Regions from separate parts of the Streptomyces sp. NPDC023838 genome, predicted to be linked through region 2. Evidence: riboswitches for the same ligand, from Rfam matches in the RefSeq annotation. Region 2 holds a riboswitch; each other region holds the start of a gene.

Region 1 (10,220 bases), on a different contig from region 2:
CGAGGAAGGCGGTGCCGACGACGACCGTGGGCAGCACGAAGGGGACCGTGACGACGGCCCTCAGCAGGTGCCGGCCGGGGAAGTCGAAGCGCGCGAAGACATACGCGCCGGGGAGCGCGATCAGCAGCGTGAGCGCGGTGGAGGCGAGCGCCTGCCAGGTGGTGAACCACAGCACGTGCCCGATGTCCGGCTCGGTGATCACCTCGCCGATCCGGCCGAGGTGCCAGACGCCGTCGACGCGCAGCCCGCGGCCGACGATCGCGGCCACGGGCCAGGCGAAGAAGAGCGCGAAGAACGCGAGCGGCAGGGCCATCAGGCCGAGCCGCACCGCGTTCGCGCGCGCCTTCTTCGCGCGGGGCGTGCGGCTTACTTCAGCACGAGCGAGGACCACGTCTTGACCCACTGCTCACGGTTCTTGGAGATCTTCTCCGGAGCGACGTCGTGCGTCTCGGTGACCGTGGCGCCGAACTTGGTGAACAGCTCGGGCAGCTTGGCGTCCCCCAGCACCGGGTTCACGAACATGTTGAGCGGCATGTCCTCCTGGAACTTCTTGGAGATCAGGAAGTCGAGGAGCGCCTTGCCGCCCGCCTCGTTCCTGGCGCCCTTGAGGAGCCCCGCGAACTCGGTCTGGCGGAAGCAGGTGCCGGTGGCGACCCCGGTGGGGGCCTCGGTGGGCTGCGGCTTGGCGTACAGGACCTCGACGGGCGGGCTGGAGGCGTAGGAGACGACCAGCGGGCGCTCCCCCTTGGCCTTCTTGCCGCCGGCCGAGCCGGAGAAGTCCTGGTTGTAGGCCTGCTCCCAGCCGTCGACGACCTTGACGCCGTTGTCCTTGAGCTTCTTCCAGTAGTCCTGCCAGCCCTCGTCGCCGTACTGGGCGGCGCTGCCGAGCAGGAAGCCCAGGCCCGGCGAGGAGGTCGCCGCGTTCTCGGTGACCAGCAGGTTCTTGTACTCGGGCTTGATCAGGTCGGCGAAGGAGCTCGGCGGGGTGAGCTTCTTGTCCGCGAAGTACTTCTTGTCGTAGTTGACGCAGATGTCGCCGGTGTCGATCGGCGTGACCCGGTGCTTGCCCTTGTCGAGCTGGACGGCCGCGGGGACGGCGGCGAGGCCCTTCGCCTCGTACGGGGTGAAGATCCCGTTGTCGAGGGCGCGCGAGAGCAGGGTGTTGTCGACGCCGAAGAAGACGTCGCCGCGCGGGGAGCCCTTGGTGAGGATCTCCTGGTTGAGGGCCGCGCCCGCGTCGCCGCTCTTGAGGACCTTGACGGTGTAGCCGGTCTGCGCGGTGAACTCCTTGAGCACCGCGTCGGAGGCGGCGAACGAGTCGTGGCTGACCAGCGTGACGGTCTTGGACTTGGTGCCGCCGTCGGACTTGGCGCCCTCGTCCTTGCCGCCGCACGCGGCGAGCGTACTGACCCCGAGGGCGGCGGCGAGCGCGCCGGCCGCCATCTTCTTGGTACTGCGCATGGTGGTGATCCTCCTGGTGTGACCAGGAAGAGACGCGGCCCTGCCCGTACGACGGCGGGTCGTGCGAGCAGGGCGCAACAGCTTGAGTGATGACCGAACTTCCTACCCAGAATGACCTGGGCGAGGTTCAGAGGGTCTGCGACCTGACGGTGTCGCACTCTCAGCGCTGTGGCGCTCCCCTGTCGGAATATGCAATTTCGAGCCCAGACTACCTCTCGGTCGCGGCGAGCTGTCCGCACGCTCCGTCGATCTCCTGGCCACGGGTGTCCCGGACGGTGACCGGCACTCCGTGGGCCGCGATGGCCTCGACGAACGCCTTCTCGTCCTCGGGGCGCGAGGCGGTCCACTTCGAGCCCGGCGTCGGGTTCAGCGGGATCAGGTTGACGTGGACGCGCTTGCCCTTGAGGAGGCGGCCGAGCAGGTCACCGCGCCAGGCCTGGTCGTTGATGTCGCGGATCAGCGCGTACTCGATCGAGATGCGCCTGCCCGACTTCTCCGCGTACTCCCACGCCGCGTCCAGGACCTCGCGGACCTTCCAGCGGGTGTTGACCGGGACCAGGGTGTCGCGCAGCTCGTCGTCCGGCGCGTGCAGCGACACGGCGAGGCGGCACTTGAAGCCCTCGTCGGCGAAGCGGTGCATGGCGGGGACCAGGCCGACGGTGGAGACGGTGATGCCGCGCTGGGACAGGCCCAGCCCGTCGGGCTCGGGGTCGGTGAGGCGGCGGATGGCGCCCACGACCCGCTTGTAGTTGGCGAGCGGCTCGCCCATGCCCATGAAGACGATGTTCGACAGGCGCGCCGGGCCGCCGGGGACCTCGCCGTCGCGCAGCGCGCGCATGCCGTCGACGATCTGGTGCACGATCTCGGCGGTCGACAGGTTGCGGTCCAGGCCCGCCTGGCCGGTCGCGCAGAACGGGCAGTTCATGCCGCAGCCGGCCTGCGAGGAGATGCACATCGTCACCCGGTCGGGGTAGCGCATCAGGACCGACTCCACGAGCGTCCCGTCGTGCAGCCGCCACAGCGTCTTGCGGGTGGTGTCGTCGTCGCACGAGATGTGCCGCACCACCGACATCAGGTCCGGCAGCAGCTCCTCCTGGAGCCGGACGCGCGCGCCCGCGGGGATGTCGGTCCACTGGGCCGGGTCGTGCGCGTACCGCGCGAAGTAGTGCTGCGAGAGCTGCTTGGCGCGGAACGGCTTCTCGCCGATCGCGGCGACAGCCTCTTTCCGCTCGGCGGGCGAGAGGTCGGCGAGGTGCCGCGGCGGCTTCTTGGCTCCGCGGGGGGCGACGAAAGTGAGTTCTCCGGGCTTCGGCATGGTGTTACCAGTGTCGCAGACATACGGAAAGGGGCCCGCCGCCCTGTGGACAACGAGCCCCCGACCGCTGAAACAGCAGGTCAGCGCCTGGTGGAACGGTCGGTCAGCCACCACCGACGAAGATCACCAGCAGCAGCCACACCACCGGTGCCGTGGGCAGCAGGGAGTCCAGGCGGTCCATGATGCCGCCGTGGCCGGGCAGCAGCGTGCCCATGTCCTTGATGCCCAGGTCCCGCTTGATCATCGACTCGCCGAGGTCGCCGAGCGTGGCGCTCACCGCGACCGCGAGGCCGAGCAGCAGGCCCTGCCACCACTGGCCGTCGTCGATGAGGAAGTGCATGCACAGCGCCCCCGCCACCATCGCGAACGTCACCGCACCGGCCAGGCCCTCACGGGTCTTGCCGGGGCTGATGCGCGGCGCCAGCTTGGTCTTGCCGAAGCGCCAGCCGATCGCGTACGCGCCGGTGTCGCTGACCACGGTCAGCAGCAGGAAGACGAAGACCCGCCACGGCCCGTCGTCGGCACTCAGCATCATCGCCACGAACGTCGCCAGGAACGGCACGTAGAACGCCGCGAAGACACCGGCGGTGACATCTTTCAGATAACCCTCGGGCTTCTCTGTCATCCGCCACACCAACACCGCCAGCGAGGTCAGCGCCATCGCCACCCAGGCGCCCTCGGCACCGCGCGCGTAGCCGGCGACGACCATCGCCGCGCCGCCCACCGCGAGCGGCACCAGCGGCGCCTTGACGCCCTTGCGCTCGTCGAGCCGGGAGGTGAGCTCCCACAGGCCGACGACGACCGCCACGGCGATCACGCCGACGAAGACGGCCTTGACGACGAACAGCGAGGCCAGGATCACCGCGCCGAGCCCGACGCCGACCCCTATCGCGGCCCGCAGGTCGCGCCCCGCCCGCTTCTTCTCCGGCTGCGCGGGCCGCTGCGGCTGCGGCGGAGTCGAAGGTGGTACCGAGCTGGGCATGGGCTCCTGCGGCGTCTCTTCGCGGAACAGGGGACCGCTCACCCGAGCGGCCCCCCGGTCACGTTCTTCAAGGTCTGCGGCGGCTTCTCTGCCCGTGTGGTGCACGACGGGCATCGGCTGCGTACGGGACGGGGCGTCATACGCATCGTAGGCAGCCCCCGCCGAAGGCACCTCCTGGGAAGGCCCCTGGTCGGGTGGCCCCCAGTGCTCGGGTCGCGGCGGAGCCCCCCAGGAAGAGTCGTTCATCAGACCTCTAGCAGCTCTGCTTCCTTGTGCTTGAGCAGCTCGTCCACCTGCGCGACGTACTTCGCGGTGGTGTCGTCGAGCTCCTTCTCCGCACGGCGGACCTCGTCCTCGCCGGTCTCCTTGTCCTTGACCAGCTTGTCGAGGGCGTCCTTGGCCTTGCGGCGCACGGAGCGGATCGACACCTTGGAGTCCTCGGCCTTGGTCCGGGCGACCTTGATGTAGTCCCGGCGGCGCTCCTCCGTCAGCTCCGGGAACGTCACCCGGATGATGGAGCCGTCGTTGCTCGGGTTGACGCCCAGGTCCGAGTCGCGGATCGCCTGCTCGATGTTGCGCAGCGCGCTCTTGTCGAACGGGGTCACCACGGCCATGCGCGGCTCGGGCACCGAGAACGAGGCCAGCTGGTTGATCGGCGTCAGCGCACCGTAGTAGTCGGCCACGATCTTGTTGAACATCGCCGGGTGCGCACGGCCGGTGCGAATCGCGGCGAAGTCCTCCTTGGCGACCACGACGGCCTTCTCCATCTTCTCCTCGGCTTCGAGGAGGATTTCTTCGATCACCACTTGCTCCTGCATGTCTTGAGTGGGCCGGGAGTTCCGTCGGGTGCTCAACGGCCCTGCGTAACCCGCGTCTTTCCCTGCACGGTGTCCGACCGTCAGGGGATTGTCCATCCCCCGGTCAGGCCCGGGTGCCCTGGTCGCTCACGAGCGTGCCGATCTTCTCACCCTTGACCGCGCGCGCGATATTGCCCTCGGCGAGCAGTTCGAAGACCAGGATGGGGAGGTTGTTGTCGCGGCAGAGGGTGATGGCCGTCATGTCCGCCACCTTCAGGTCGCGGGTGATGACCTCGCCGTACTCCAGCGCGTCGAACTTCACGGCGTCCGGGTTGACGCGGGGGTCGGAGTCGTAGACCCCGTCCACCCCGTTCTTGCCCATCAGCATGGCCTCGGCGTCGATCTCCAGGGCGCGCTGGGCGGCCGTGGTGTCGGTGGAGAAGTACGGCATGCCCATGCCCGCGCCGAAGATGACGACGCGTCCCTTCTCCAGGTGGCGCACGGCGCGCAGCGGGATGTACGGCTCCGCGACCTGGCCCATCGTGATGGCCGTCTGGACCCGGGAGTCGATGCCCTCCTTCTCCAGGAAGTCCTGGAGAGCGAGGCAGTTCATGACCGTGCCGAGCATGCCCATGTAGTCGGAGCGCGCCCGGTCCATGCCGCGCTGCTGGAGCTCGGCTCCGCGGAAGAAGTTGCCGCCGCCGATGACGACGGCGATCTGCGCGCCGTCCCGTACGACATTGGCGATCTCGCGGGCCATGGCGTGCACGACGTCGGGGTCCACGCCGAGACCCCCTCCGCCGGCGAACGCCTCACCGGAGAGCTTCAGCATGAAGCGCCCGGTCACCTTGCCGTCGTCGCGCTTGTGGTCAGCCTGAGTGGCGGCGTCCGCGCCCTGATTCATGGGGATCTCCTCGTACACATACGAAGAAGGCCATTGCCGGTGGGTGCTGTGTCCCTGAGCGGCAATGGCCTCCTCGTCAGATCTGCGGTCGTCCGTCGCGAGCGCGAACGACGACTGCCTCAGACCCTAGCTGGTCCCAGCCGGGTCTTCCGTCGATCGCCGGACGGACTCAGATGCCGACCTTGATGCGCGTGAAGCGCTTCAGGGTGACACCGGCCTCGTCCAGAACCTTCTGGACCGACTTCTTGTTGTCGAGCGCGTACGGCTGGCCAAGGAGCGTGGCGTCCTTGAAGAAGCCGTTGACGCGACCCTCGACGATCTTCGGCAGCGCGGCCTCGGGCTTGCCCTCGGCGCGCGTGGTCTCCTCGGCGACACGGCGCTCGGTCTCGACGACCTCGGCCGGGACGTCCTCGCGGGACAGCCACTTCGGCGCGAACGCGGCGATGTGCTGGGCGATGCCCTTGGCGACGTCGGCGTCGGCCTTGTCCAGCTCGACCAGGACACCGATCTGCGGCGGCAGGTCGGGCATGGTGCGGTGCATGTACGCGAAGACGAAGCCGTCGGCGTACTGCGCGAAGCGGTCCAGGACGATCTTCTCGCCGAGGTTGGCGTTGGCCTCGTCGACGTACGCCTGGACGGTCTTGCCGGCCTCGATCTCGGAGGCGAGCAGCGCCTCCAGGTCGGCCGGGGAGGTCTTGGCGACGTGCGCGGCGAGCGCGGCGGCGGTGGCCTGGAACTTGTCACCCTTGGCGACGAAGTCCGTCTCGCACTTCAGCTCGAGGAGGACACCGGAGGTGTTGTCCTCGGCGAGGAGGGAGACGACCGCGCCGTTCTCGGCGGAACGGCCCTCGCGCTTGGCGACGCCCTTCTGGCCCTTGATGCGCAGCGCCTCGACGGCCTTGTCGACGTTGCCCTCGGCCTCGTCCAGCGCCTTCTTGCAGTCCATCATGCCGGCGCCGGTGAGCTCACGGAGCTTCTTGACGTCAGCGGCGGTGTAGTTCGCCATGAGTCTGTGTTTCTCTCTCGAAGTCTGACTCGAAGTCTGAAAGATCTACGGAAGATCTACGGGGCTACGGGATGACGGCGGGGGCACAACGTGCGCCCCCGCCGTCACCGCCGCAGCGAAGACCGTGAAGGTCAGGCCTGCTCGGCGTCCGCGGCCGGGGCCTCGGCGGCCGGAGCCTCCGCAGCGTCCTCGGCCGGCTTCTCGGCCTCGGCCTCGGCGGCCGGAGCGGCCTCGGCGGCGGGGGCCTCGGCCTCGTCGGCCTTCTTGTCGCCCTCGAGCAGGTCGCGCTCCCACTCGGCGAGCGGCTCGCCGGCGGCCTTCTCGCCCGGCTTCGAGTCACCGGTGGCGACGCCGGAACGGGCGATGAGGCCCTCGGCGACGGCGTCGGCGATCACGCGGGTGAGCAGGGTGACGGAACGGATCGCGTCGTCGTTGCCCGGGATCTTGTAGTCGACCTCGTCGGGGTCACAGTTCGTGTCGAGGATCGCGACGACCGGGATGTGGAGCTTGCGCGCCTCACCGACGGCGATGTGCTCCTTCTTGGTGTCGACGATCCAGACGGCGCTGGGAACCTTCGACATCTCGCGGATACCACCGAGGGTCTTCTCCAGCTTGGCCTTCTCGCGCGAGAGGACCAGGAGCTCCTTCTTGGTGAGACCCGAGGCCGCGACGTCCTCGAAGTCGATCTGCTCGAGCTCCTTGAGGCGCTGCAGACGCTTGTAGACGGTGGAGAAGTTGGTCAGCATGCCGCCGAGCCAGCGCTGGTTCACGTAGGGCATGCCCACGCGCGTCGCCTGCTCCGCGATGGCTTCCTGAGCCTGCTTCTTCGTACCGACGAACATGATGGAGCCGCCGTGCGCGACGGTCTCCTTGACGAACTCGTAGGCGCGGTCGATGTACGACAGCGACTGGAGCAGGTCGATGATGTAGATGCCGTTGCGCTCGGTGAAGATGAAGCGCTTCATCTTCGGGTTCCAGCGACGGGTCTGGTGACCGAAGTGGACGCCGCTTTCCAGCAGCTCCCGCATCGTGACGACGGCCATGGCCGTACTCCTTGAGGTACTCGGTTATCGCGGCTGCCGGGCGGCTGCCGCGCCTGACGCCCCGATGCGCCGTGCCCCACACCGTTGACAGGTGAAGGACCGAGAGGCGCGGCCGATGGTCTGGACCACCGGCGGGGCGTGCGAAGTCGACCCGGTGACCCGGATCGCCACAAGAAGTGTACGGGACCCTCACCGTGCCGGGTGACGCCACTGTCCACAACGAGCCCGTTGTCCACAGCCCCGGCCCATGATCATCGCGAATCCCCGCGTCCCGGGATCATTTCCCGCATGCACCGCACACTGCTCTGGCTACTGGCGACGGCGGCCCTGGCTGGTTCAGCCGGGCCTCCCGCCCGGACCGCGATGCCCGCACCGCCACCCGCGGTCGGGGAGGCGGCTCGGACGGGAGGCCGGCCCTGGCCGGTCCCCGGGACACCCGTGGTCGTACGGACCTGGAACCCACCCGCCACGCCGTACGGCCCCGGCCACCGCGGCGTAGACCTGGCGGCCCCACCCGGGACGGAGATCCGGGCGGTGGCGGCGGGCCGGGTGACCTTCGCGGGCCCCGTCGCGGGGACGGGTGTCCTGACGATCACCCTGGACGGCTCCGGAAGCCCACCACTGCGGACGACGTACGAGCCGGTGCGGGCGCTGGTCCGGGTGGGTGAGCGGGTGGCGGCTGGGCAGCTCGTGGCAACCGTGGAGACCGAGGAGGCGGCACCGGCCCACTGCAAGGAGGAGGGGTGTCTGCACTGGGGGCTGAAACGGGGGGAGGTGTATCTGAACCCGCTGGCATTGGTGCGGGGCGGGCATGCGCGACTGCTGCCGGTTTGGGGGGTGTGAGCCGTTTCCATGCCGCCGATGAAGTCGACTTTGACGTCGACCTGCGGGAGTTGCAGGGCCAGGAGCGACTTGATGTGTTCTGCGGCTTCCTTCGGGAGATCGGCCGGCGGCTGGGCAAGTCGGTGCTGATGGACCCGGAAGGCGACTCCGGCCATCCGGTGCTCGGCTTCGACGTCGAGGCCGATCGAGTCGTTCTCCTCACAGACCCGCAGGTCAGGTGACCGCGGCCGACGGCGCGCCGTCGCGGACGGCAGTGCCCGCTCAGCCGACTACGCCTCGCAGGGCCATGGCCACTGCCGCATCCGTGATCGTCGTCGGGTCTTCCGCTGCGTCGAGTTCGATGCGGCGTACGGCGGTGTCGACGACGCCCTGGAGGAGCATCGCGGCCAGGCGGGGCTGGGTGTGACCGAGGTCGGCGAGGGCTTCGACGATCATGGCGATGAGGCCGCCGTGGGCGGCGCGGATCTTCTCGCGGGCGCCGGCGTCGAGCTCGCTGGCGGAGATGGCGACGACGGCGCGGTGGCGCTGGTCGCCGACGAGCTCCAGCTGGCGGCGTACGTATGCCTCGACCTTCCCCTCGGGGCTGGCCGCCTGCTGCATGGCGGCTTCGATGTCGGCCGCCCACTGCGGGAAGTCGACGGAGCAGAGCTCTTCGACGACGGCGGCCCGGGAGCGGAAGTACTCGTACACGGAGGATCGGGCGAGCCCGGTGCGTTCGGCCAGGGCCGGGAAGGTCAGGGCGTCGGTGCCGCCGTGGGACAGCAGGGAGCGTGCGGCGTCCAGCAGGGCGGCGCGCTGCATGGCGCGGTGCTCGGCCACTGAGGCCGCTCGAATCCTTGGCACCGCTCCACTGTAAGGCTGGGGTGGGATCCGCGGAGGGGCGATTTTCCGGGGTGATGCTCAGCGGCCCACGTCGGCCAGTTTTGCCCGCAGCTGGAGGACGGACTTCGTGTGGATCTGGCTGACGCGGCTCTCGGTGACGCCGAGGACGTTGCCGATCTCGGCGAGGGTGAGGCCTTCGTAGTAGTAGAGGGTGACGACCGTCTTCTCGCGCTCGGGCAGCGTGTTGATGGCGCGGGCGAGCAGTCTGCGCAGCTCGCGACCCTCGGCGACCTCGACGGGGTCGTCGGCGGCGGTGTCCTCCAGGGTGTCCATGAGGCTGAGCCGGTCGCCGCCCTCGCCGCCGCCGTGCAGCAGCTCTTCGAGCGCGACCACATTGGCGAGCGACAACTGGCTGAATACGGCGTGTAGTTCCTCGACCGCGATGCCCATCTCGGTCGCGACTTCGTTCTCCGAGGGCGTACGGCGCAACTGCGCTTCGAGGGTCGCGTATGCGCGCTCGACGGCGCGGGCCTTCTGCCGTACGGAGCGCGGGATCCAGTCGAGGGCGCGGAGTTCGTCGATCATCGCGCCCCGGATGCGCGTGATGGCGTACGTCTCGAACTTGATGGCCCGCTCGATGTCGAACTTCTCGATGGCGTCGATGAGTCCGAAGACTCCGGAGGAGACGAAGTCGGCCTGTTCGACGTTGGGCGGCAGCCCGACGCTGACCCGGCCCGCGACGTATTTGACCAGCGGCGAGTAGTGCAGGATCAGCTGTTCGCGCAGGCGCTCGTCGCCGCTGTTCTTGTACGAGCGCCACAGTTCGTCGACGGACGAGGGCGCCGGTGGTCGCACGGTGCCGCCGGCGCGGGCAGCGGGGGGAGCTGCCGTGCGATCAGACCCGGAGGTGTGCTGGGGCATTCGTTGCCTTGAGCCGTTCTGCTGTGACGTGAGCGGGGAGCTGTCTCTGCTGCGGGGTTCTCGTGAGCGTAGCGTGACCGGGGTGTCGCGGTGCGCAAACGTCGGGGGATCGGTCCGACCCGGTGC
Region 2 (10,220 bases):
ACACAGAAGTCGCCGGACTCCTTGATGAGCCGGACCAGGTCGGCCGCGTAGGTGACGCCCTCGGGGTGCTTGACCCAGTCGCCCATCGGGTCGCCGGGCGGGTCGCCGCGCACGGCGAGGATGTTGCGGATGTCGGCGTCCGCGTACTGCCCGACCATGTTGCGCAGCTCCGCCACCGAGTGGCCGACCGCCGTGAGGTGCGCGACCGGGGTCAGGGTGGAGTCGGCGGCGATCTGCTCGGTGGCCTTGACCGTGCCGGAGCGGGTGGAGCCGCCCGCGCCGTAGGTCACGGAGACGAAGCTCGGAGCCACCGCCTCCACGCGGCGCAGCGCGTTCCAGAGGTTGCGCTCGCCCTTCTCGGTCTTGGGCGCCCAGAACTCGAACGAATACGTCGTCTCACCGGTCGCGAGCATCTCGCGCACGGTGCGCGCGCGATGTGTCCTGGTGGAAGCAGTGCCAAGGGCCATACTCGCAGGTTAGCCAGGCCTTGGCGGTCCCCCAACAAGCGCGGGGTAAATTGTCCATATTGACCGACTCTTGTCCACCCCTCGGACAGAAGGCCTCTAGCAAGCCACCAGGCGTTCACGAACACGCTTCGCCAGGTTCGCCGTCACCTCCGCGGGGTCGTCCGCCTCGGTGATGGCGCGGACCACCACGATCCGCTCGGCGCCCGCGTCCAGGACCTCGTCGAGGTTGGCCGCGTCGATGCCGCCGATGGCGAACCAGGGGCGCCCGGGGCCGAGCGAGGCCGTGTAGCGCACCAGGTCGAGGCCCGGGGCGTGGCGGCCCGGCTTGGTGGGGGTGGGCCAGCAGGGTCCCGTGCAGAAGTAGTCCACGCCCGGTTCGACGGCGGCCGCGAAGGCCTCCGCGTCGGCGTGCGTGGAGCGGCCGATCAGGACCTCGTCGCCCAGGATCGCCCGGGCGGCCGGGACCGGCAGGTCGCCCTGGCCCAGGTGCAGCACGTCGGCGCCCGCGGCGTGGGCCACGTCGGCCCGGTCGTTGACCGCGAGCAGCTTGCCGTGGCGCCGGCAGGCGTCGGCGAGGACGGCCAGGTGCTCCAGCTCCTCGGCGGCCTCCATGCCCTTGTCCCGCAGCTGGACGATGTCCACACCCGAGGACAGCACCGCGTCCAGGAACGCGGACAGATCGCCCTGGCGCCTGCGCGCGTCCGTGCAGAGGTAGAGCCGGGCGTCGGCGAGCCGCTCGCGGGCCGTGGGCATGAAGTCCCCCGTTGTGTCCGGTGCGGGCGCGGACCGGCGTCGCGGTCCGCGCCCCACCTGTAGGCGATCAGGTCAGACGGCGAGCGCCTGGGCGCGGCGCTTCACCTCCGTGCCGCGATTCTCGCTCAGCGCCTGCGCGGGGGTGCCGGGCAGGGTCGGGTCGGGGGTGAAGAGCCACTCCAGCATCTCCTCGTCGGAGTAGCCGTCGTCCCGCAGGAGCGTGAGGGTGCCGCTGAGGCCCTTCACGACCTTGTCGCCGTCGATGAAGGCGGCGGGCACCTGCAGCGTCCGGTTCTCACCGCGGCGTACGGCGATGAGCTGGCCCTCCTTGACCAGCTGCCGCACCCGCGTCACCTCGACATCGAGCATTTCCGCGATGTCGGGAAGGTGGAGCCAGGCGGGGACGAGTGCATCGGTTTTCGCGTCAATCTCGGTCACGGGACAAGCGTGCCATCCCGGACTGACACTCGGTAGCCGGAGCTCAGCCGACTGCCGCCTTGAGGGGGACGGACGGGTCGGCGGCGCGCACCGGATCCAGCCTCGCACCTGCTTCGATGAGCTTGCGGCCCTGCGCCAGATCGCGCGGTCGGCCGACGGCCAGGAGGGCGACGAGCACGCCGTCGCGCAGCCAGCAGACCGACCAGGCGGCGCCCGCCGGGTCGCCACGCCACAACAGCCGGTCGGCGCCGCCGTGGTGGCCCGCGTACTGCACGAACCTGCCGAACTGCTCGGACCAGAAGTACGGCACCGGGTCGTACGGCCGCACCGCCTCGCCCACGATGTCCGCCGCCACCGTGCGCGGCCCCTGCAGCGCGTTGTCCCAGTGGTGGATGAGCAGCCGCTCTCCGTACCTTCCCGAAGGGAAGGAGGCGCAGTCCCCGACGGCGTAGACGTCCGGCAGCGAGGTGCGCAGCCGGTCGTCCGCCGTGACCGCGCCCTCCGCGCCCCGCTCGATGCCGGTGCCCGCCAGCCAGTCCGTGGTGGGCCGGGCGCCGATGCCCACGACGACCGCGTCGGCCGGGAGGCGGCGGCCGTCGGCCAGGACGACGGCTCCCGGCTCGACGGCCGCCACGCGCGCGTGGGTGAGCAGTTCGGCGCCGCTCTCCGCGTACCAGCCGGCCATCGGCTCGGTGACCTCGGCGGGCAGCGCGCCCGCCAGCGGCCGGTCGGCGGCCTCCACGACGGTGACCGCGCAGCCCGCCTCGCGCGCGGCCGTGGCGAACTCGGCCCCGATCCAGCCCGCCCCGACGACCACGACGCGGCGCTGGGCGCTCAGGACCGCGCGCAGCCGCCCGGCGTCCTCCAGGGTGCGCAGCAGATGGACGTCGGGCATGTCCTCGATGCCGGGCAGGGTGATCGGCTCGGCGCCGGAGGCGATGACCAGCGCGTCGTACGGGACGGGCCCGGACGCGGTGTCGATCTCGTGCTCACGCGCGCGTAGGTCCGTGACGGTCTCGCCCAGGCGCAGGTCGACGCCCAGGCCTTCGAAGTCCACCTCGAAGGCCGAGCCCTCGGCCTTGCCGAGCAGCACCGCCTTGGAGAGCGGGGGGCGGTCGTACGGCTGGTGGGGCTCGGCGCCGATGAGGGTGATCCGGCCCGGGAAGCCCTGTTCGCGCAGGGCCACCGCGGTCTGGACCCCGGCCATGCCCGCGCCGACGACCACCACGTGCCGCTGTTCCGAATGCGTCTGGTTTTCGCTCACCCGATCACCTTAGACACCTGACAGTTCGTCAGGAATCTGGTCAGGCGTTAGCCTGACGCACGTACAAGCACTCGCGGGAGCCCGGACGCACCGGGCTGAGAGGGAGGCTGCAGCGGCCTCCGACCGTACGAACCTGATCCGGGTCATGCCGGCGAAGGGAGGGGCTGGACGCCCATGCATTCATCCCGAAACGGGGTAATTCCCCACGGGTCGGACGTACTGGTGGTGGGGGGCGGCATCATCGGCCTCGTCACAGCCTGGCGGGCGGCGCAGCGGGGCTTGCGCACCGCGCTCGCCGACCCCGAACCCGGCGGCGGCGCCGCCCAGGTCGCGGCGGGCATGCTCGCCGCCGTCACCGAACTCCACTACGGCGAGGAGACCCTCCTCGGCCTCAACCTGGCCTCCGCCCGGCGCTACCCGGACTTCGTGGCCGAGCTGGAGCAGGCGAGCGGCCTCGGCACCGGCTACCGCGCCTGCGGCACGCTGGCGGTCGCCCTGGACGCCGACGACCGCGCCCATCTGCGCGACCTGCACGCCCTCCAGCAGCGCTCGGGGCTCGACTCCCAGTGGCTCACCGGGCGCGAGTGCCGCCGCCTGGAGCCGATGCTGGCACCCGGGGTGCGCGGCGGTCTGCGGGTCGACGGCGACCACCAGATCGACCCGCGCCGCCTCACCAGAGCCCTGCTGACGGCGTGCGAGCGGGCCGGGGTGGTCTTCCACCGCGGCTGGGCCGAGCGGCTCTCGGTGGTGCGCGAGCGGGCCACCGGGGCCGTCCTGGCCGACGGCACCGAGCTCACCGCCGACCAGGTCGTCCTCGCGGGCGGCAGCCTCAGCGGCTGGCTCGCCGGGGTCCCGGACGAGCTGCGGCCGCCGGTGCGCCCGGTCAAGGGCCAGGTGCTGCGGCTGACCGTGCCGCCCGCGTACGCGCCGTTCCTGTCCCGCACCGTCCGCGCGGTGGTCCGCGGCAGCCACGTCTACCTGGTGCCGCGCGCGGACGGCGAACTCGTCGTCGGCGCCACCAGCGAGGAACTGGGCTGGGACACCACGGTCACCGCGGGCGGCGTCTACGAGCTGCTGCGCGACGCGCACGAACTGGTGCCCGGCATCACCGAACTGCCGCTGACCGAGACCCGCGCCGGGCTGCGCCCCGGCTCCCCCGACAACGCACCGCTGCTCGGCCCGACCGCCCTGCCCGGCCTGCACCTGGCCACCGGCCACTACCGCAACGGGGTGCTGCTCACCCCCGTCACCGGCGACGCGCTGGCGCACGCGCTGGCCACCGGCGAACTGCCCGACGAGGCGCGCCCCTTCACCCCCCGCCGCTTCACCTCCGCCCCGGCGGAGTCCGTACCGCAGGAGCTGACCGTATGACCGTCTCCCCTGACCGTATGACCGTCTCCTCGACGACCGTCTCCGTCCACGTCAACGGGGAGGCGCGCGACCTCGCCCCCGGCACCACCCTCGACGTCCTCGTCGCCACTCTGGCGCCCGCGCCCGCCGGGGTCGCCGCCGCCGTCAACGAGACGGTGGTCCCGCGCGGCCAGTGGGCCGCGACCACGCTCGGCGCGGGCGACCGCGTCGAGGTCCTGACCGCCGTCCAGGGGGGCTGAACCATGGCCGACGACCTGTTCACCCTCGGCGGTACGACCTTCACCTCGCGGCTGATCATGGGCACCGGCGGGGCGCCGAGCCTCGACGTCCTGGAGCGCTCGCTCGCCGCCTCCGGCACCGAGCTCACGACCGTCGCGATGCGCCGCCTCGACCCGACCGTGCAGGGCTCGGTCCTGTCCGTCCTGGAGAAGCTGAACATCAGCGTGCTGCCGAACACGGCGGGCTGCTTCACCGCCGGGGAGGCCGTGCTGACCGCCCGCCTCGCGCGCGAGGCGCTCGGCACGGACTGGGTCAAGCTGGAGGTGGTCGCCGACGAGCGGACCCTGCTGCCCGACCCCGTCGAGCTCCTGGACGCGGCGGAGGTGCTGGTCGACGACGGTTTCACGGTGCTGCCGTACACCAACGACGACCCGGTGCTCGCCCGGAAGCTGGAGGACGTGGGGTGCGCGGCGATCATGCCGCTCGGCTCCCCCATCGGCTCCGGGCTCGGCATCCGCAACCCGCACAACTTCGAGCTGATCGTGGATCGGGTCACCGTCCCGGTCATCCTCGACGCCGGCGCGGGCACCGCCTCCGACGCGGCGCTCGCGATGGAGCTGGGGTGCTCGGCGGTGATGCTCGCGTCGGCCGTCACGCGCGCGCAGGAGCCGGCCCTGATGGCGGAGGCGATGCGGTACGCGGTGGAGGCGGGCCGCCTGGCGTACCGGGCGGGCCGCATCCCCCGCCGCCACTTCGCCCAGGCGTCCTCCCCCGTGGAGGGCCGCGCCGCACTGGACCCGGAGCGCCCGGCCTTCTGAGCGCGCACTTGCGGGGCAGCGGGGCTGGTCGCGCCCACGCGGCGGAGCCGCACATGTCACAGCCCCGCGCCCCTACGGGGTCAGGGGCGCGGGGAACTGCGCGACAAGCCCCCACCGGCCCGCAGCCGAAAAGCGACCAAGACCGGGCCCACGCCACCGCGTCCGTCACAGCTCGGCTTCAGTCCCGCCCCGGGATCACCCGGGGCGGGAGGGCTGTCGGTGACCGCTCGTAGACTCTCCTGCGTGGATACGACCCTTCAGGACCCCCTCGTCGGGCAGGTGCTCGACGGCCGCTACCGCGTCGAGGCGCGCATCGCCGTCGGCGGTATGGCCACGGTCTACCGGGCCGTCGACACCCGCCTCGACCGGGTGCTCGCCCTCAAGGTGATGCACCCGGCGCTCGCCGCCGACGGCTCGTTCGTGGAGCGGTTCATCCGCGAAGCCAAGTCCGTCGCCCGGCTCGCCCACCCCAATGTGGTCGGCGTGTTCGACCAGGGCACCGACGGCGGGTACGTCTACCTGGCGATGGAGTACGTGGCGGGCTGCACCCTGCGCGACGTGCTGCGCGAGCGCGGCGCCCTCCAGCCCCGGGCCGCGCTCGACATCCTGGAGCCGGTCCTGGCCGCCCTCGGCGCGGCGCACCGCGCCGGTTTCGTCCACCGGGACATGAAGCCGGAGAACGTGCTGATAGGGGACGACGGCCGGGTCAAGGTCGCCGACTTCGGCCTGGTCCGGGCGGTGGACGCGGTCACCAGCACCACTGGCAGCGTCCTCGGCACCGTCTCGTACCTCGCCCCCGAGCAGATCGAGCAGGGCACCGCCGACACCCGCGCGGACGTCTACGCGTGCGGTGTGGTGCTCTACGAGATGCTGACCGGCGCCAAGCCGCACTCGGGGGAGAACGCCGCCCAGATCCTCTACGCCCACCTCCACGAGGGCGTGCCCGCGCCCTCCGCCGCCGTGCCCGGCCTCGCCGTCGAGCTGGACGAGCTGGTGGCCTCGGCCACCGCCCGTACCCCCGACGCCCGGCCGTACGACGCGGTGGGCCTGCTCGCGCAGACCCGCGAGGCCCGTGCCGCGCTCAGCGACGAACAGCTGGACGCGGTGCCCCCCCAGGCCACGCCCGCGGCCGGGACCTCCGGCTCCGAGGACCGTACGAGCGTCATACCGCGCGCGGTGGCGACGCCGCCCCGGGGCGCCGTGCCCACGGCGGCCGCCGCCCCGCTCCCGGCCGAGCAGGACCCGGTCAACCGCACCAGCCGGCTCACCCTGCCGCCGCCCGCGCCGGCCCCGGCACGCGCGCGTGCCGGACGGCCCCGCCTCGTCCTGAACGGGCGGCGCGGCCTGATCGCCGTCGTCGCGGCCGTCCTGCTGGTGCTGGGGGTCGGCGCCGGGGTCTGGTACATCAACTCCGGCCAGTTCACGCACGTCCCCGCCGTCATCGGGCAGAGCGAGAGCGCCGCCAAGAAGCGGCTCACGGACGCGGGCCTGTCGGTGAAGAAGGTCGAGCGACGCTACAGCGACACCGTCAAGCGCGGCACCGTGATCCAGACGGACCCGGAGACGGGCGCGCGCGTGCGCGGCAACGCCTCGGTGACCGTCGTGGTCTCCAGCGGCCCGGAGATGGTCAAGGTCCCGGACGTGGGCGGCAAGCCGCTGGACGACGCCAAGAAGGCGCTGGCCGATGCCGGGCTGACGCCGGGCGCGGTCACCGAGGAGTTCAACGAGGACACCGACCAGGGCTCGGTCATCAGCACCGACCCGGCCGCGGGCGCCCCGCGCCGCGCGGACACCGCGGTCGCCCTCGTCGTCAGCAAGGGCGCCCCGGTCGAGGTCCCCGGGGTCGTCGGGGACTCGGTGGAGGACGCCACCTCGGCCCTGAAGGACGAGGGCCTGGAGGTGCAGATCGCGTCTGAGCAGGTCAACTCGCCGCAGGAGGCGGGCAGCATCGCCGCCCAGTCCGCGGCCGAGGGCTCGCGCCTCGCCAAGGGCGACACGGTCACGCTCACCGTCTCCAAGGGCCCGCGGATGATCACCGTGCCCAAGGTGACCGGCGAGAAGGCCGACGACGCCCAGAAGGACCTGGAGAAGGCCGGTTTCAAGGTCAAGGTCGATCACGGTTTCCCGTTCCTCAGCGACGAGATCGCCAGCCAGTCCGTGAAGGCCGGCGACCAGGCGCCGGAAGGCTCCACCATCACCATCAAGACCAAGGGACTCTGATCCACCCCATGCGCAACCCCATCGGCGGCCACGTCCCCGTGGCCGGCGGCCTCGCCACGACCGGCCTCGCCTACGCGCGCGACATCGGCGCCGAGACCGTGCAGGTCTTCGTCGCCAACCCGCGCGGCTGGGCGACGCCCACCGGCAACCCGGCCCAGGACGAGAAGTTCCGCGCGGAGTGCGCCGCCGGGGGCGTCTCCGCGTACGTCCACGCCCCGTATCTGATCAACTTCGGCTCGCACACCGAGGCGACCGCCGAGCGGTCGGTCCAGTCGCTGCGGCACTCGCTGCGCCGGGGCCGCGAGATCGGCGCGCTCGGCGTGGTCGTGCACACCGGCTCCGCGACCGGCGGCAGGCCGCGCGCCGAGGCGCTGGCGCAGGTACGGGAGCGGCTGCTGCCGCTCCTGGACGAGCTGACGCGCGACGACGACCCGTTCCTGCTGCTGGAGTCGACGGCCGGGCAGGGGGCCTCGCTGTGCTCGCGGACCTGGGACTTCGGCCCGTACTTCGAGGCGCTGGACGCCCACCCCAGGCTCGGCGTCTGCCTGGACACCTGCCACATCCACGCGGCCGGGCACGACCTGGCCGGGCCCGGCGGGGCGAAGCAGACCCTGGACCTGCTGGTGGAGACCGTCGGCGAGGGGCGGCTGAAGCTCATCCACGCCAACGACTCCAAGGAGGGCGTGGGCTCGCACCTGGACCGGCACATGAACATCGGCGCCGGTCACATAGGCGCTGAACCGTTCCGCGAGCTGCTCGCGCACCCGGCGACCGACGGCGTACCGCTGATCATCGAGACGCCCGGCGGGAAGGAAGGACAGGCGGCGGACATCGCGCTGCTGAAGTCGCTGCGCAGCTGATCTTCCCTCTTGAGGAATACCCCTAGGGGGTATACCGTTCTTGTCATCGACAGGAACGGTCATCCGGCGTTGGGGGAGATCATGCAGCACGAGGCGCACACGCACACCGAGCACGGCCACCACGAGCACGGCGCGCACGAAGGGCACGGCCAGCACGAGAGCTACGGCCAGCACGCGGAGCACGGCGGCCACCACGAGCACGCCGACCACGCCGGTCACCACGAGCACCAGCAGCACCAGCAGCACGGTGACGCGCACGCGCACCACGCCCACCACGCCCCCGGCGGCGGCAAGGTCAGCTGGTCCATGGCCGCCCAGGCCACCCTGCACTGCCTCACCGGGTGCGCCATCGGCGAAGTGCTCGGGATGATCGTGGGCACCGCGTTCGGCTGGGGCAACATGCCGACGATGGTGCTGGCCATCGTCCTGGCCTTCTTCTTCGGCTACTCGCTCACCCTGCGCGGCATCACCCGGGCCGGCGTCGACTTCCGTACCGCCTTCAAGGTCGCGCTCGCCGCGGACACCCTCTCCATCGCCGTCATGGAACTGATCGACAACGGAGTGATCGCGCTCTGGCCGGCCGCCATGGACGCGACGCTCGCGCAGGCGCTGTTCTGGGGCTCGCTCGCGGTCTCGCTCGCGCTCGCCTTCGTGATCACCACGCCGGTCAACAAGTGGATGATCGGCCGCGGCAAGGGCCACGCGGTGGTCCACCAGTACCACCACTGACGCAGCCGCAGGGCGCCAGGACTCAGAGCTCGGGGCCGTCCCCGGGCTCTTCCTGGTACGAGTAGCGCTGCTCCCGCCAGGGGTCACCGACGTTGTGGTAGCCCCGCTCCTCCCAGAAGCCCCGCCGGTCCGCCGTCATGTACTCGATGCCGCGGACCCACTTCGGGCCCTTCCAGGCGTACAGATGCGGGACGACCAGCCGTACCGGGAAGCCGTGCTCGGCGGTGAGGAGCTCACCGCCCTTGTGGGTGGCGAAGACCGTGCGGTCCGAGAGGAAGTCGGAGAGGCGCAGGTTGGAGCTGAAGCCGTACTCGGCCCAGACCATCACGTGCGTGACGTCCGGCGCGGGCGGCGCGAGCTCGGCGACCGTACGCGCGAGGACTCCGCCCCATTCGGCCCCCAGCATCGAGAACTTCGTGACACAGTGAAGATCCGCGACGACGGTGGCGAAGGGCAGGGCGGTGAACTCCTCGTGGTTCCAGCAGTGCTTGTCGCCGTCGGCGGTCGCCCCGAAGACGCGGAACTCCCACCGCTCGGGCTTGAACCTGGGGACCGGGCCGTAGTGGGTGACCGGCCAGCCACGCTGGAGCCGCTGCCCGGGGGGAAGCTCCGACTGCGCTGCTTCCCGTTGCTCCGGGCGTTCCGGCTGACCCATGACTCCATGGTGACAGACGGCGAGGGGTGGTCATGACCAGGAGCGTCCCGATTCGGGCAACTCCTACTAAGCATGCACTTACTGGACGCTCCCAGCGCGCGGTGCGAGGATGCGCGCGAATCTGCCCCTCACCCGTGTGGAAGGAGCCTCTGCGATGCAGGGCGACCCCGAGGTCATCGAGTTCCTGAACGAGCAGCTGACCGCCGAGCTGACCGCGATCAACCAGTACTTCCTGCACGCGAAGATGCAGGAGAACTTCGGCTGGACGAAGCTCGCCAAGTACACGCGTCACGAGTCGTTCGACGAGATGAAGCACGCGGAGGTACTGACCGACCGGATCCTGTTCCTGGACGGGCTGCCCAACTACCAGCGGCTCTTCCACGTCCGGATCGGGCAGACGGTCACCGAGATGTTCGAGGCGGACCG
Region 3 (10,220 bases), on a different contig from region 2:
CGAGCCCACCAGCGTCCGGACGATCTCCTCGGCGACCAGCTCGCTGTTGGCCACCGTCCCCACGCTGCTCTGTGCGATCGAGAACAGCAGCAACAGCGGGAGCGCCGCGCCCGCGTACGCCAGGACCAGGGTGTTGACCACCGACGCGATGTGGTCGCGGCCGATCCGGATGCCCGCCCGGTACAGCCCGCGCGGGCCCATCGTCGGGTTGGCCTCGTGGAGCTCCCAGACCGCCGACGTCTGGGTGACCGTCACATCGTCGAGCACACCGAGCGATCCGATGATCACGCCGGCCAGCAGCAGGCCGGACATGTCGATGTTCGGGTAGAGCCCGTGGATCAGGCCGGTGTTGTCGTCGGTGTTGCCGGTCAGCGAGGCCCAGCCGATGAAGAGCGACCCGAGCAGCCCGATCAGGACGAGTGAGACCAGCGTGCCGAGCACGGCGACCGAGGTGCGCGCCGACAAGCCGTGGCACATGTACAGCGCGATCAGCATGATCGCGCTCGACCCGACCACCGCGACCAGCAGCGGATTCGAGCCCTGGAGGATCGCGGGAAGGATGAAGAGCGTCAGCACGGCGAACGACACGACCAACGCGACGAGCGCCATCACCCCGCGCAGCCGCCCGACGACCACGACCGCGAGCGCGAAGATGCCCGCGAGCAGCGCCATCGGGAGCCGCCGGTTCACATCGGTCACCGAATACTGCAGGTCGTGCGGGGCGTCGGGGGCGTACGCGACGATCACGCCCTGCCCCTTGTGCAGTTGGCGCGGGGCATCCGGCTGGACGATCTCCGTGAACGTGCGGCCCTTCTCCTTGCCGCTGGTGACCTCGATGGTCGCCTTGGCGCACTGGCCCTGCTGGGAGCGCTTGGCCTCCTGGCCCTCGGGAGTCGAGGTGTCGCCGGTCGGCGGGGTCTGGCCGGCGTTGACCGTCTTGCAGTCGACCTTCTGGAGGGCGACCACCTTCGCCTGCTGGGTCTGGCGGTCGAAGCCGACCCCGGTGCGCTGGTGCGAGGGCGTCCCGCCGGGCCACAGGACGGCCAGGCCGACCACGACCGCCACCGAGAACGGGATCAGCACGGCGGCGATCACCTTGCGCAGGTGCTTCGAGACGGGCGCCGCGGGGCCGTGGCTGTGGGTGTGTCCATGGCCCTGGCCGTGCGGGTGTCCGTGGGCGTCTTCGGGGGGCTGCTCTGCTGACGTCACCGCCCGATCATCGCAAGAACGGCGGGGGCCCTCTGTTCAGCGCGCTGGAAATGGCGCTAGCGTGGTGACACCTTTGCACACGCGGGAGCTCGGAGCACCGGGCTGAGAGGGCGCTGAAAGCCGTACGAACCGTACGGAAGCGGCTGCGCCGACCGCCGAACCTGTTACCGGGTAATGCCGGCGTAGGGAGTAGGTCTCATGACCATTCAGGACGCACGCACGCCTGCCTCGAACCAGAACGAGGCCGGGAAGTCCATCGGCTGGCACAAGGGATACGTCGAGGGCTCGCGTCCCGACCTCCGGGTGCCGGTCCGCCAGGTGCACCTCACCAACGGCAAGGACGTCACGCTGTACGACACGTCCGGGCCGTACACGGACCCGAACATCGAGACGGACGTCCGCCGGGGACTCGCCCCGCTCCGGGAGAACTGGATCATCGCGCGCGGCGACACCGAGGAGTACGCGGGCCGCCCCGTCCGCCCCGAGGACGACGGCATCAAGCACACTTCGCCGCGCGGCGGCCTGAAGAACCTCGACGCGGTGTTCCCGGGCCGCCCGCGCCAGCCGCGCCGGGGCCGTGACGGCCAGGCCGTCACCCAGCTCGCCTACGCCCGCCGGGGCGAGATCACCCCGGAGATGGAGTACGTCGCGATCCGCGAGAACGTCTCCCCCGAGGTCGTGCGCGAGGAGATCGCGGCCGGGCGCGCCGTGCTGCCCGCCAACGTCAACCACCCCGAGATCGAGCCGATGATCATTGGCAAGCGGTTCCTGGTGAAGGTCAACGCCAACATCGGCAACTCCGCCGTCACCTCCTCCATCGAGGAGGAGGTCGACAAGATGACCTGGGCCACCCGCTGGGGCGCCGACACGGTCATGGACCTCTCCACCGGCCGCAACATCCACACCACCCGTGAGTGGGTGCTGCGCAACTCCCCCGTCCCGATCGGCACCGTGCCGCTCTACCAGGCGCTGGAGAAGGTCGACGGCCGCGCCGAGGAGCTGACCTGGGACATCTACAAGGACACGGTCATCGAGCAGGCCGAGCAGGGCGTCGACTACATGACGGTCCACGCGGGGGTGCTCCTGCGGTACGTGCCGCTCACCGCCCGCCGCAAGACCGGCATCGTCTCCCGCGGTGGCTCGATCATGGCCGCCTGGTGCCTCGCGCACCACAAGGAGTCGTTCCTGTACGAGAACTTCGAGGAGCTCTGCGAGATCCTCGCGGCGTACGACGTGACGTACTCCCTGGGTGACGGCCTGCGCCCGGGTTCGATCGCGGACGCCAACGACGAGGCGCAGTTCGCCGAGCTGCGCACCCTCGGTGAGCTCAACACGATCGCCAAGCGCCACAACGTCCAGACGATGATCGAGGGCCCGGGGCACGTCCCGATGCACAAGATCAAGGAGAACATCGACCTCCAGCAGGAGATCTGCGAGGAGGCGCCGTTCTACACGCTCGGCCCGCTGACGACCGACGTCGCCCCGGCGTACGACCACATCACCTCCGGCATCGGCGCGGCGATGATCGCCTGGTGGGGCACGGCGATGCTCTGCTACGTCACGCCCAAGGAGCACCTGGGTCTGCCGAACCGCGACGACGTGAAGACGGGCGTCATCACGTACAAGATCGCGGCTCACGCGGCGGACCTCGCCAAGGGGCACCCGGGCGCCCAGGAGTGGGACGACGCGCTCTCGGACGCCCGCTTCGAGTTCCGCTGGGAGGACCAGTTCAATCTGGCCCTCGACCCGGACACCGCGCGGGAGTTCCACGACGAGACGCTGCCCGCCGAGCCGGCGAAGACCGCTCACTTCTGCTCGATGTGCGGGCCGAAGTTCTGTTCGATGAAGATCTCGCAGGACATCCGGCGCGAGCACGGCGGGGACCTGGCGGCGACGGACATCGAAGCCGGAATGGCGGAGAAGTCCAAGGAGTTCGCCGAGGCGGGCAACCGCGTCTATCTGCCGATCGCGGAGTGACGTACGAGCCCCGATGTTTCACGTGAAACGGCGAGCCCTGTTTCACGTGAAACGGGGCAAGGACCTCTGTTTCACGTGAAACACGCGCAGCTGTGTGCGGCTCTGCGTGGCCGTGGTTTCACGTGAAACGAAGGTGACGCTGATTTCCCGGTCGGCTCCTGACGGTTCCGGGTGGTTTCACGTGAAACGGGCGCGCCCCGACTCCGTTTACTCCGGCGGGTGTTCGGGCCCCCCGAAGTCGGGACTGGTGAAGTCCGGGCTGGTGAAGCTGGGCCGGGTCCCCGTCGTCGACGGGTCGCCCGGGCTGTCGAAGTCGGGCCGGTCGTAGCCGAGGCTCGGCATCCGGCCCGTCGGGCGGCGTCTGGGCACGCCCGGACCGGCGCCCGGGGCGGCCAGCGCCTCACGCAGGAACGGGTAGATACCCCGCTCCACCAGGGCGTGGCGCCAGGCCTCCCGTGCCCGGGAGACCTCCTGCGCTCTCTCGTCGCCCACCTCGCCCTCCTCGGGCTCGGCGACGACCTGAGTGGAGCCGTTGCGGATCGCGGTGAGCAGGAGACTGATCGCGGCGGCGAGTATCGCGGCCGCGGTGAGTGCGCCGAAGAACCAGCCGGCCGTCAGTAAAGTGTCGGCGAAGGCGGGCTGTGGGTTGAGCATCTTCAGGATGTAGCCCACCAACAGGAAGATCGCGGCGGCGGTCCCGGCGAGGACGGGCGCCAACACGGCGACGACCGCGCCGACGCCCGCACCCGAGGTGGAATCCGGGCTGTCGATCACCGGAGCCGTCATCACCGAGCCGCGTTCCGATGTGAGCGCGGGGGTGGAGGGCGCACGCAGCTCCTCGCGCGCCTTGACGTAGTGGTCGTACTCGGCCGCCGCGGCCGCCGACACGAGAGCACCGGCGTTGAGCACCATCGTGCGCAACTGCTCGGTGTTGAGCCGTACTCCTACACCGGCCAGCTCGGGCCGGTCGGGCGCGGTGCGCAGTGCGTCGTCGAGGATCCGCTCGAACTCCGGGCGGTCCTCGGTCAGCAGGTGCGGAGCGCTGTTCATGTGCATCCCCCGATGCTCCGTAGGGCCGGAAAGCCCGCCTGATGAACGGGCAATCGGGCGGAAACGGAGGAGAGCCTGCTACGGATAAGCCGATGGTAGAGCGGTTACGGCACGGGGTGACAGGGTGTTTCCGAAATCACCTTGCCACCGCCCGAGCCGGTGCTTTCCCGATTACGCGTCAGTCATGCAGAGGCAACTGCACGACCAGCAGTTTTCCGGCCATGGTCACCCCGCCGTCCATCGCGATGGCGAGGCCGTCCGCGTACACATGCGGTCCCTCCACGACCGGACGGGAGTCTTCCTCGCCGTCTTCGGTGCCCACTTCGCCCAGGAGGTAGGGGATCGGGCTGTGTCCGTGGACCACCCGCTGCCCGCCGTACGCCGAGAGCAGCTCACGCGCGGCCTGCGGGCCCGACTCGTCGCGGAAGGCGAAGCGCTTGGTGAACTTCCGGAACAGGTCCCAGCATTCGTCGGCGTCGTTGCGGGTGAGCAGCGCGTGCACGGTGTCGTTCACGGCCTCGATGGAGTCGCCGTACTCCAGGTACGCGGTGGTGTCGGAGTGCATCAGCAGATGCCCGTCCTCCTCCTCGATCGCGTCGAGGCGGGACATCCACTGCAGATGGACGTCCTGGAGGCGGTCCATGTCGGCCTTCTGGCCGCCGTTGAGCAGCCAGGCGGCCTGGAAGGTGGCGGTTCCCGCACCGGAGTTGACCGGGGTGTCGCCGAAGCGCTTGGCGCCGATCAGGAGCAGCTCGTGGTTGCCCATGAGGGCCTTGCAGTAGCCGCCGGCGGCCGCGGCCTCGGCGGACAGCCGCATCACCAGGTCGATGACGCCGATGCCGTCGGGTCCGCGGTCGGTGAAGTCACCGAGGAACCAGAGGCGGGCATTGCCCGCGGCCCAGTTCCCGTCGACGTCGATCAGCCCCTGCTCGCGGAGCGCGGCCAGGAGTTCATCGAGGTAACCGTGGACGTCGCCCACGACGAAGAGCGGGCCGAGGCCGTCCGGCAGGGGCGCCGGGGCCGGGGCGGGGTCGCTCTCCACCCGGACCTGCACGGTGTCCCCCCGGTTGATCACCGGGAGGTCGCGTGCCGTCGGGGTGTAGCCCTCGGGCGGCTCGTCGTCCGGAAAGGCGTTCCCCGGGTGGATGTCCGCGGGAAACGCCTCCGCCGGGTGCACGGCCGCGGGAGGGTGCGGCTGCGCCGGTGGAGGCATCTCGACGGGTGGGGGCGGCGGCGGGACCTGCGCGGAATGCGCGGGAGCCTGCGCGTACGGAGGCACCCGGAAGTCACGCAACGTCTCCGTCCGCTCGGGTCCCTGACCGGCCCCCTGAGTCATCGACCCCTCCACCACCGTCGCGCCGCCGTACACCGTGGGACCCCCCTGGTCGGGCGGGGATCCGTGGTGTCGTTCGCCCATCATAGGAATGAGGCTCGTGCTGTGTGACGCACCAGGGGTGGTGAATCCGGGCGCGGTCGTGGTTCACCGGTTGTTATGTCCCCAATGTGTTGGTCTAGTCCTTGTCCGCATCGCTGTCGGGGCTCCTGTCCGGCACGTTCGGGTCCTGGCCGAGCCCCCTGCGGGGTTCCGCGACGGGGGAGCGCGGGGGGCTGACCGTCGTCCGCGGCGACCGGCGCTGCGACGACGTACGGACGATGAGTTCGGTCGGTATCACCTGCTCGATCGGGTGACCGTGGTCGATGCCCTCGATGGCGTCGATGAGCAGTTGGACCACGGCCGTGCCGATGCGCCGAGGCTTGAGCGAGAGGGTGGTGATGGGCGGTTCGGTGGTCGCGTACACGGTGGACTCGCTGCAGCAGACGAGCAGCAGGTCCTCGGGTACCCGCAGTCCGTATCTGCGGGCGGCCGCCAGCAGATCGGTGCCGTTGGGGTCGAACAGTCCGTACACGGCGTCGGGCCGGTCCGGGCGGGCGAGCAGCCGGTCGGCCGCGACGGCGCCCGCGCACGGGTCGTGGGCCGGGTAGGACTCGTAGACCGGGTCCTGCCCGACCCGCTCGCACCAGCGCAGATACGCCTCGGTGGAGAGCCGGGTATAGGTGTCGGTGGTGGTGCCGGTGAGGAGGCCGATCCGGCGGGCGCCGGCGGCTGCGAGATGGTCGAGCAGTTCGAGTACGGCGGCCTCGTGGTCGTTGTCGACCCAGGCGGTCACCGGCAGTGAACCCGCCGGGCGGCCGTCGGAGACCACCGGCAGCCCCTGACGGACCAGTTCGGTGACGACGGGGTCCTGGTCGGAGGGGTCGATCACGACGGTGCCGTCGAGGGCGACGTTCGACCAGACGTCCGCGGGGCTGCGGCGTGAGGTGGCGGGCAGAATGACGAGGGCGTAGCCGCGGGCGAGCGCCGCGGACGTCGCGGCCCTCGCCATCTCGGCGAAATAGGCGAACTCGGTGAAGGTGAAAGGTTCATCCCCGTAGGTCGTCACGGTCAGGCCGATCAAGCCGGACTTGCCGGTACGGAGCGTGCGGGCCGCTGCGGATGGGCGATAGCCCAGCCGGTCTGCGACCTCGCGGACGTGGCGGCGGGTGGCGTCGGGGAGCCGGCCCTTGCCGTTGAGCGCGTCGGAGACGGTCGTGATGGAGACACCGGCGGCGGCGGCCACGTCCCGAATGCCCGCCCGCCCCAGCCGGCGACCGGTCGACCGGCTCACCTGGTGCTTCCCTGCTGCTGTCATGGCGAGCCGATAGTAGGGCGAGGCGAGACAGTTGGACCGGGTGCATATGCACGCGTTGACAGGCACGTTTCTGCATGATCATTAGTGCCTAATGGCCTTGATTTCCATGGAAGTTAGAGGCAGTCGCGTTGTGGTGGCGGTTGTCGATCGGTGGGCGGCTGCCGAATGCCCGATGTTTCGAAGAGGTCTCAACTCACCTGCACGAGGGACGCGCGCCACGGCGCAAGCCACCGGCGCACGGCTCTGGCAGGGAGCGCTCCCCCTCCCGCGCGCTCACGTTCCCCAGGTCCGGGCGGGCCGGAGCGGCCGCCCCCGGAGGAAGCCCGTGGCCCTTCGCAGGGACGCCGAATCCTCATAAGGTGAGCAGTATTCGTACGGACGGAACGGTCGAGGAGGACCTGCGGTGAGCGAGACGAGCCCCAAGCTGCGCGCCGAGCTGGACGGCATCCCCACCTACAAGCCCGGCAAGCCTGCGGCGGCCGGCGGCCCCGTCGCGTACAAGCTGTCCTCCAACGAGAACCCGTACCCGCCGCTGCCGGGGGTGATGGAGAGTGCCATCGCCGCCGCCGGGAGCTTCAACCGCTACCCGGACATGGGCTGCACCGGTCTGATGAACGAGCTGGCCGACCGCTTCGGCGTGCCGCTCTCCCACCTCGCCACGGGCACGGGCTCGGTCGGCGTCGCCCAGCAGCTGCTTCAAGCCACCTCCGGCCCCGGTGACGAGGTCATCTACGCCTGGCGCTCCTTCGAGGCGTACCCGATCATCACCCAGATCAGTGGAGCGACGTCTGTCAAGGTGCCGCTGACCTCCGGCGATGTCCACGACCTGGACGCCATGGCCGAGGCGATCACCGAACGGACCCGGCTGATCTTCGTCTGCAACCCGAACAACCCGACCGGCACCGTGGTCCGCCGGGCGGAGCTGGAACGATTCCTCGACCGGGTGCCCTCGGATGTGCTGGTGGTCCTGGACGAGGCGTACAAGGAATTCGTCCGCGACGCCGACGTGCCGGACGGGCTGGAGATCTACCGCGACCGCCCGAACGTGGCGGTGCTGCGCACCTTCTCCAAGGCGTACGGACTCGCCGGGCTCCGGATCGGCTTCGCCGTCGCCCACGAGCCGGTGGCGGCGGCGCTGCGCAAGACGGCCGTCCCCTTCGGCGTCAGCCAGCTCGCCCAGGACGCGGCGGTCGCCTCCCTGCGCGCCGAGGACGAACTGCTCGGGCGTGTCGGCTCGTTGGTGTGCGAGCGCGAGCGGGTGCACGGCGGGCTGGTCGGCCAGGGCTGGACCGTGCCGGAGACGCAGGCGAACTTCGTCTGGCTGCGCCTGGGCGAGCGGACGGTCGAGTTCGCGCAGGCCTGTGAGGCGGCGGGCGTCGTCGTCCGGCCGTTCGCGGGCGAGGGCGTGCGGGTGACGATCGGCGAGACCGAGGCGAATGACCTCTTCCTCAAGGTGGCCGAGGGCTTCCGCAAGGGGAACTAGGGCCTGTCCGTCGCCGCCGGTTCGGCGGCCCCGCGACAGCCCTGGGCCGGGTCTCGGAGGCGGTCCACCCGGATCCGGTCGCCGGTGCGGACCGTGGCGAGCAGCCGCGGGTCCCCGTCGATCCGGCCGACGACGTTGCACGCGCTCGCCAGGCGGCACTCGTCGCCGCGCGAGACCGGCGTCGGGCCGTAGGGCAGCGCCAGTGCGTCGCCCTCGGTCCAGAACGCGACCGTGCCCGGCTCCACCACCTCGCGCGCGTCCGACTCCAGCACGGGGGAGACCGGAGTCTCGAAGTAGACCTCCTCGCCCCAGGTCCGGGCGGTGGAGATGATCGGGAGAGCCCCCGCGAGCGCCGCGCTTGTGGGGGTTTCGTCGAGGGTGGCGGTGAGCTGCCCGGTGGGCCAGGAGATCCGTATCTGCATAGGCTGAAATTCAACAATATGTTGAAGCCAGCGGGGAAGGGCGTCTCAAAAGGCGTCGCCAGCGCCCGCGCCCAAAGTGGCCAGAGGTCGCTCACGGCGTCCTCCGTGGCTCACCCTGGCGCAGGGGGACCCCCCGCTTAAAGATCCCGGAAGCATGTGCGACATAATGCTTGTGAATGTGAACGCGTTCACAAGCGCATCCCGCTTCGTCCCTTAATCAGTGGGTTCGGAGGGGCAACCTGCCGCTGTGATCACGGCGATGTAAGGAGATGACGTTGTGAATCTGGCTCTGGCGCCGGAGACACTGGCGCGCTGGCAGTTCGGCATCACCACCGTCTACCACTTCCTCTTCGTCCCCCTCACGATCTCGCTCGCCGCGCTCACGGCCGGCCTGCAGACCGCGTGGATGCGGACGGAGAACCAGAAGTACCTCAAGGCGACGAAGTTCTGGGGCAAGCTCTTCCTGATCAACATCGCGATGGGCGTGGTCACCGGCATCGTCCAGGAGTTCCAGTTCGGCATGAACTGGTCCGACTACTCGCGCTTCGTGGGTGACGTCTTCGGCGCCCCGCTCGCCTTCGAGGCGCTCATCGCCTTCTTCTTCGAGTCCACCTTCATCGGGCTGTGGATCTTCGGCTGGGACAAGCTGCCGCAGAAGATCCACCTCGCCTGCATCTGGATGGTCTCGATCGGCACCATCCTCTCCGCGTACTTCATCCTGGCCGCCAACTCCTGGATGCAGCACCCGGTCGGCTACAAGCTCAACAAGGCCACCGGGCGCGCGGAGCTCACCGACTTCTGGCATGTGCTGACCCAGGACACCACCCTGGTCGTCGTCTTCCACACGCTCACCGCGGCCTTCCTCACCGGTGGCGCGTTCATGGTCGGCGTCTCCGCCATCCATCTGCGCCGCAAGAAGCACATCCCGGTGATGCGCACCTCGCTCCGGCTCGGCCTGGTCACGCTCGTCGTGGGCGGACTGCTCACAGCCGTCAGCGGTGACCAGCTGGGCAAGGTCATGTTCAAGCAGCAGCCCATGAAGATGGCGGCGGCCGAGGCGCTGTGGGACGGCGAGAAGTCGGCGCCCTTCTCGATATTCGCCTACGGAGACGTGGCCAAGGGCCATAACAGCGTCGAGATCTCGGTCCCGGGCGTGCTCTCCTTCCTCGCCGACAACAACTTCTCCTCGTACGTCCCCGGCATCAACGACGTGAACAAGCAGGAGCAGCAGAAGTACGGGCCCGGCGACTACCGGCCCAACATCCCGGTCACCTTCTGGGGCTTCCGCTGGATGATCGGCTTCGGCATGGCGTCCGTCGCCATCGGAGCCGTCGGCCTCTGGCTTACCCGCAAGAAGTTCATGCTGGCGCCCGGCCTGAGGACCGGTGA

What was found. Region 2 has a riboswitch for thiamine pyrophosphate ahead of thiO (glycine oxidase ThiO). Riboswitches for the same ligand answer to the same signal wherever they lie in the genome.
Region 1: it holds a riboswitch for thiamine pyrophosphate, as region 2 does, so the genes downstream of both, AB0G17_RS35630 (thiamine ABC transporter substrate-binding protein) here and thiO (glycine oxidase ThiO) in region 2, are expected to answer to the same signal.
Region 3: it holds a riboswitch for thiamine pyrophosphate, as region 2 does, so the genes downstream of both, thiC (phosphomethylpyrimidine synthase ThiC) here and thiO (glycine oxidase ThiO) in region 2, are expected to answer to the same signal.

What each region holds. Positions count from the first base shown of each region.
Region 1 covers NZ_JBFAAD010000057.1:2,439-12,658, forward strand. The annotation lists gene AB0G17_RS35625 (iron ABC transporter permease) at 1-313, opposite strand, end outside; gene AB0G17_RS35630 (thiamine ABC transporter substrate-binding protein) at 367-1,461, opposite strand; TPP riboswitch at 1,543-1,652, opposite strand; gene rlmN (23S rRNA (adenine(2503)-C(2))-methyltransferase RlmN) at 1,670-2,776, opposite strand; gene AB0G17_RS35640 (phosphatidate cytidylyltransferase) at 2,880-4,004, opposite strand; gene frr (ribosome recycling factor) at 4,004-4,561, opposite strand; gene pyrH (UMP kinase) at 4,680-5,459, opposite strand; gene tsf (translation elongation factor Ts) at 5,629-6,465, opposite strand; gene rpsB (30S ribosomal protein S2) at 6,597-7,508, opposite strand; gene AB0G17_RS35665 (M23 family metallopeptidase) at 7,797-8,351, shown strand; partial or broken gene AB0G17_RS35670 (hypothetical protein) at 8,354-8,572, shown strand; gene AB0G17_RS35675 (helix-turn-helix domain-containing protein) at 8,613-9,170, opposite strand; gene whiG (RNA polymerase sigma factor WhiG) at 9,252-10,094, opposite strand.
Region 2 covers NZ_JBFAAD010000055.1:22,472-32,691, reverse strand. The annotation lists gene metF (methylenetetrahydrofolate reductase [NAD(P)H]) at 1-467, opposite strand, end outside; gene thiE (thiamine phosphate synthase) at 564-1,220, opposite strand; gene AB0G17_RS35465 (Rv2175c family DNA-binding protein) at 1,293-1,658, opposite strand; gene AB0G17_RS35460 (FAD-dependent oxidoreductase) at 1,702-2,922, opposite strand; TPP riboswitch at 2,986-3,099, shown strand; gene thiO (glycine oxidase ThiO) at 3,097-4,293, shown strand; gene thiS (sulfur carrier protein ThiS) at 4,290-4,532, shown strand; gene AB0G17_RS35445 (thiazole synthase) at 4,536-5,330, shown strand; gene pknB (Stk1 family PASTA domain-containing Ser/Thr kinase) at 5,574-7,550, shown strand; gene AB0G17_RS35435 (deoxyribonuclease IV) at 7,559-8,410, shown strand; gene AB0G17_RS35430 (DUF4396 domain-containing protein) at 8,492-9,139, shown strand; gene AB0G17_RS35425 (sulfite oxidase-like oxidoreductase) at 9,162-9,794, opposite strand; gene bfr (bacterioferritin) at 9,949-10,220, shown strand, end outside.
Region 3 covers NZ_JBFAAD010000003.1:199,145-209,364, reverse strand. The annotation lists gene AB0G17_RS05225 (YibE/F family protein) at 1-1,209, opposite strand, end outside; TPP riboswitch at 1,281-1,415, shown strand; gene thiC (phosphomethylpyrimidine synthase ThiC) at 1,408-3,186, shown strand; gene AB0G17_RS05215 (hypothetical protein) at 3,394-4,242, opposite strand; gene AB0G17_RS05210 (metallophosphoesterase) at 4,415-5,572, opposite strand; partial or broken gene AB0G17_RS05205 (LacI family DNA-binding transcriptional regulator) at 5,820-6,926, opposite strand; gene hisC (histidinol-phosphate transaminase) at 7,330-8,409, shown strand; gene AB0G17_RS05195 (cyclophilin-like fold protein) at 8,406-8,831, opposite strand; gene AB0G17_RS05190 (cytochrome ubiquinol oxidase subunit I) at 9,109-10,220, shown strand, end outside.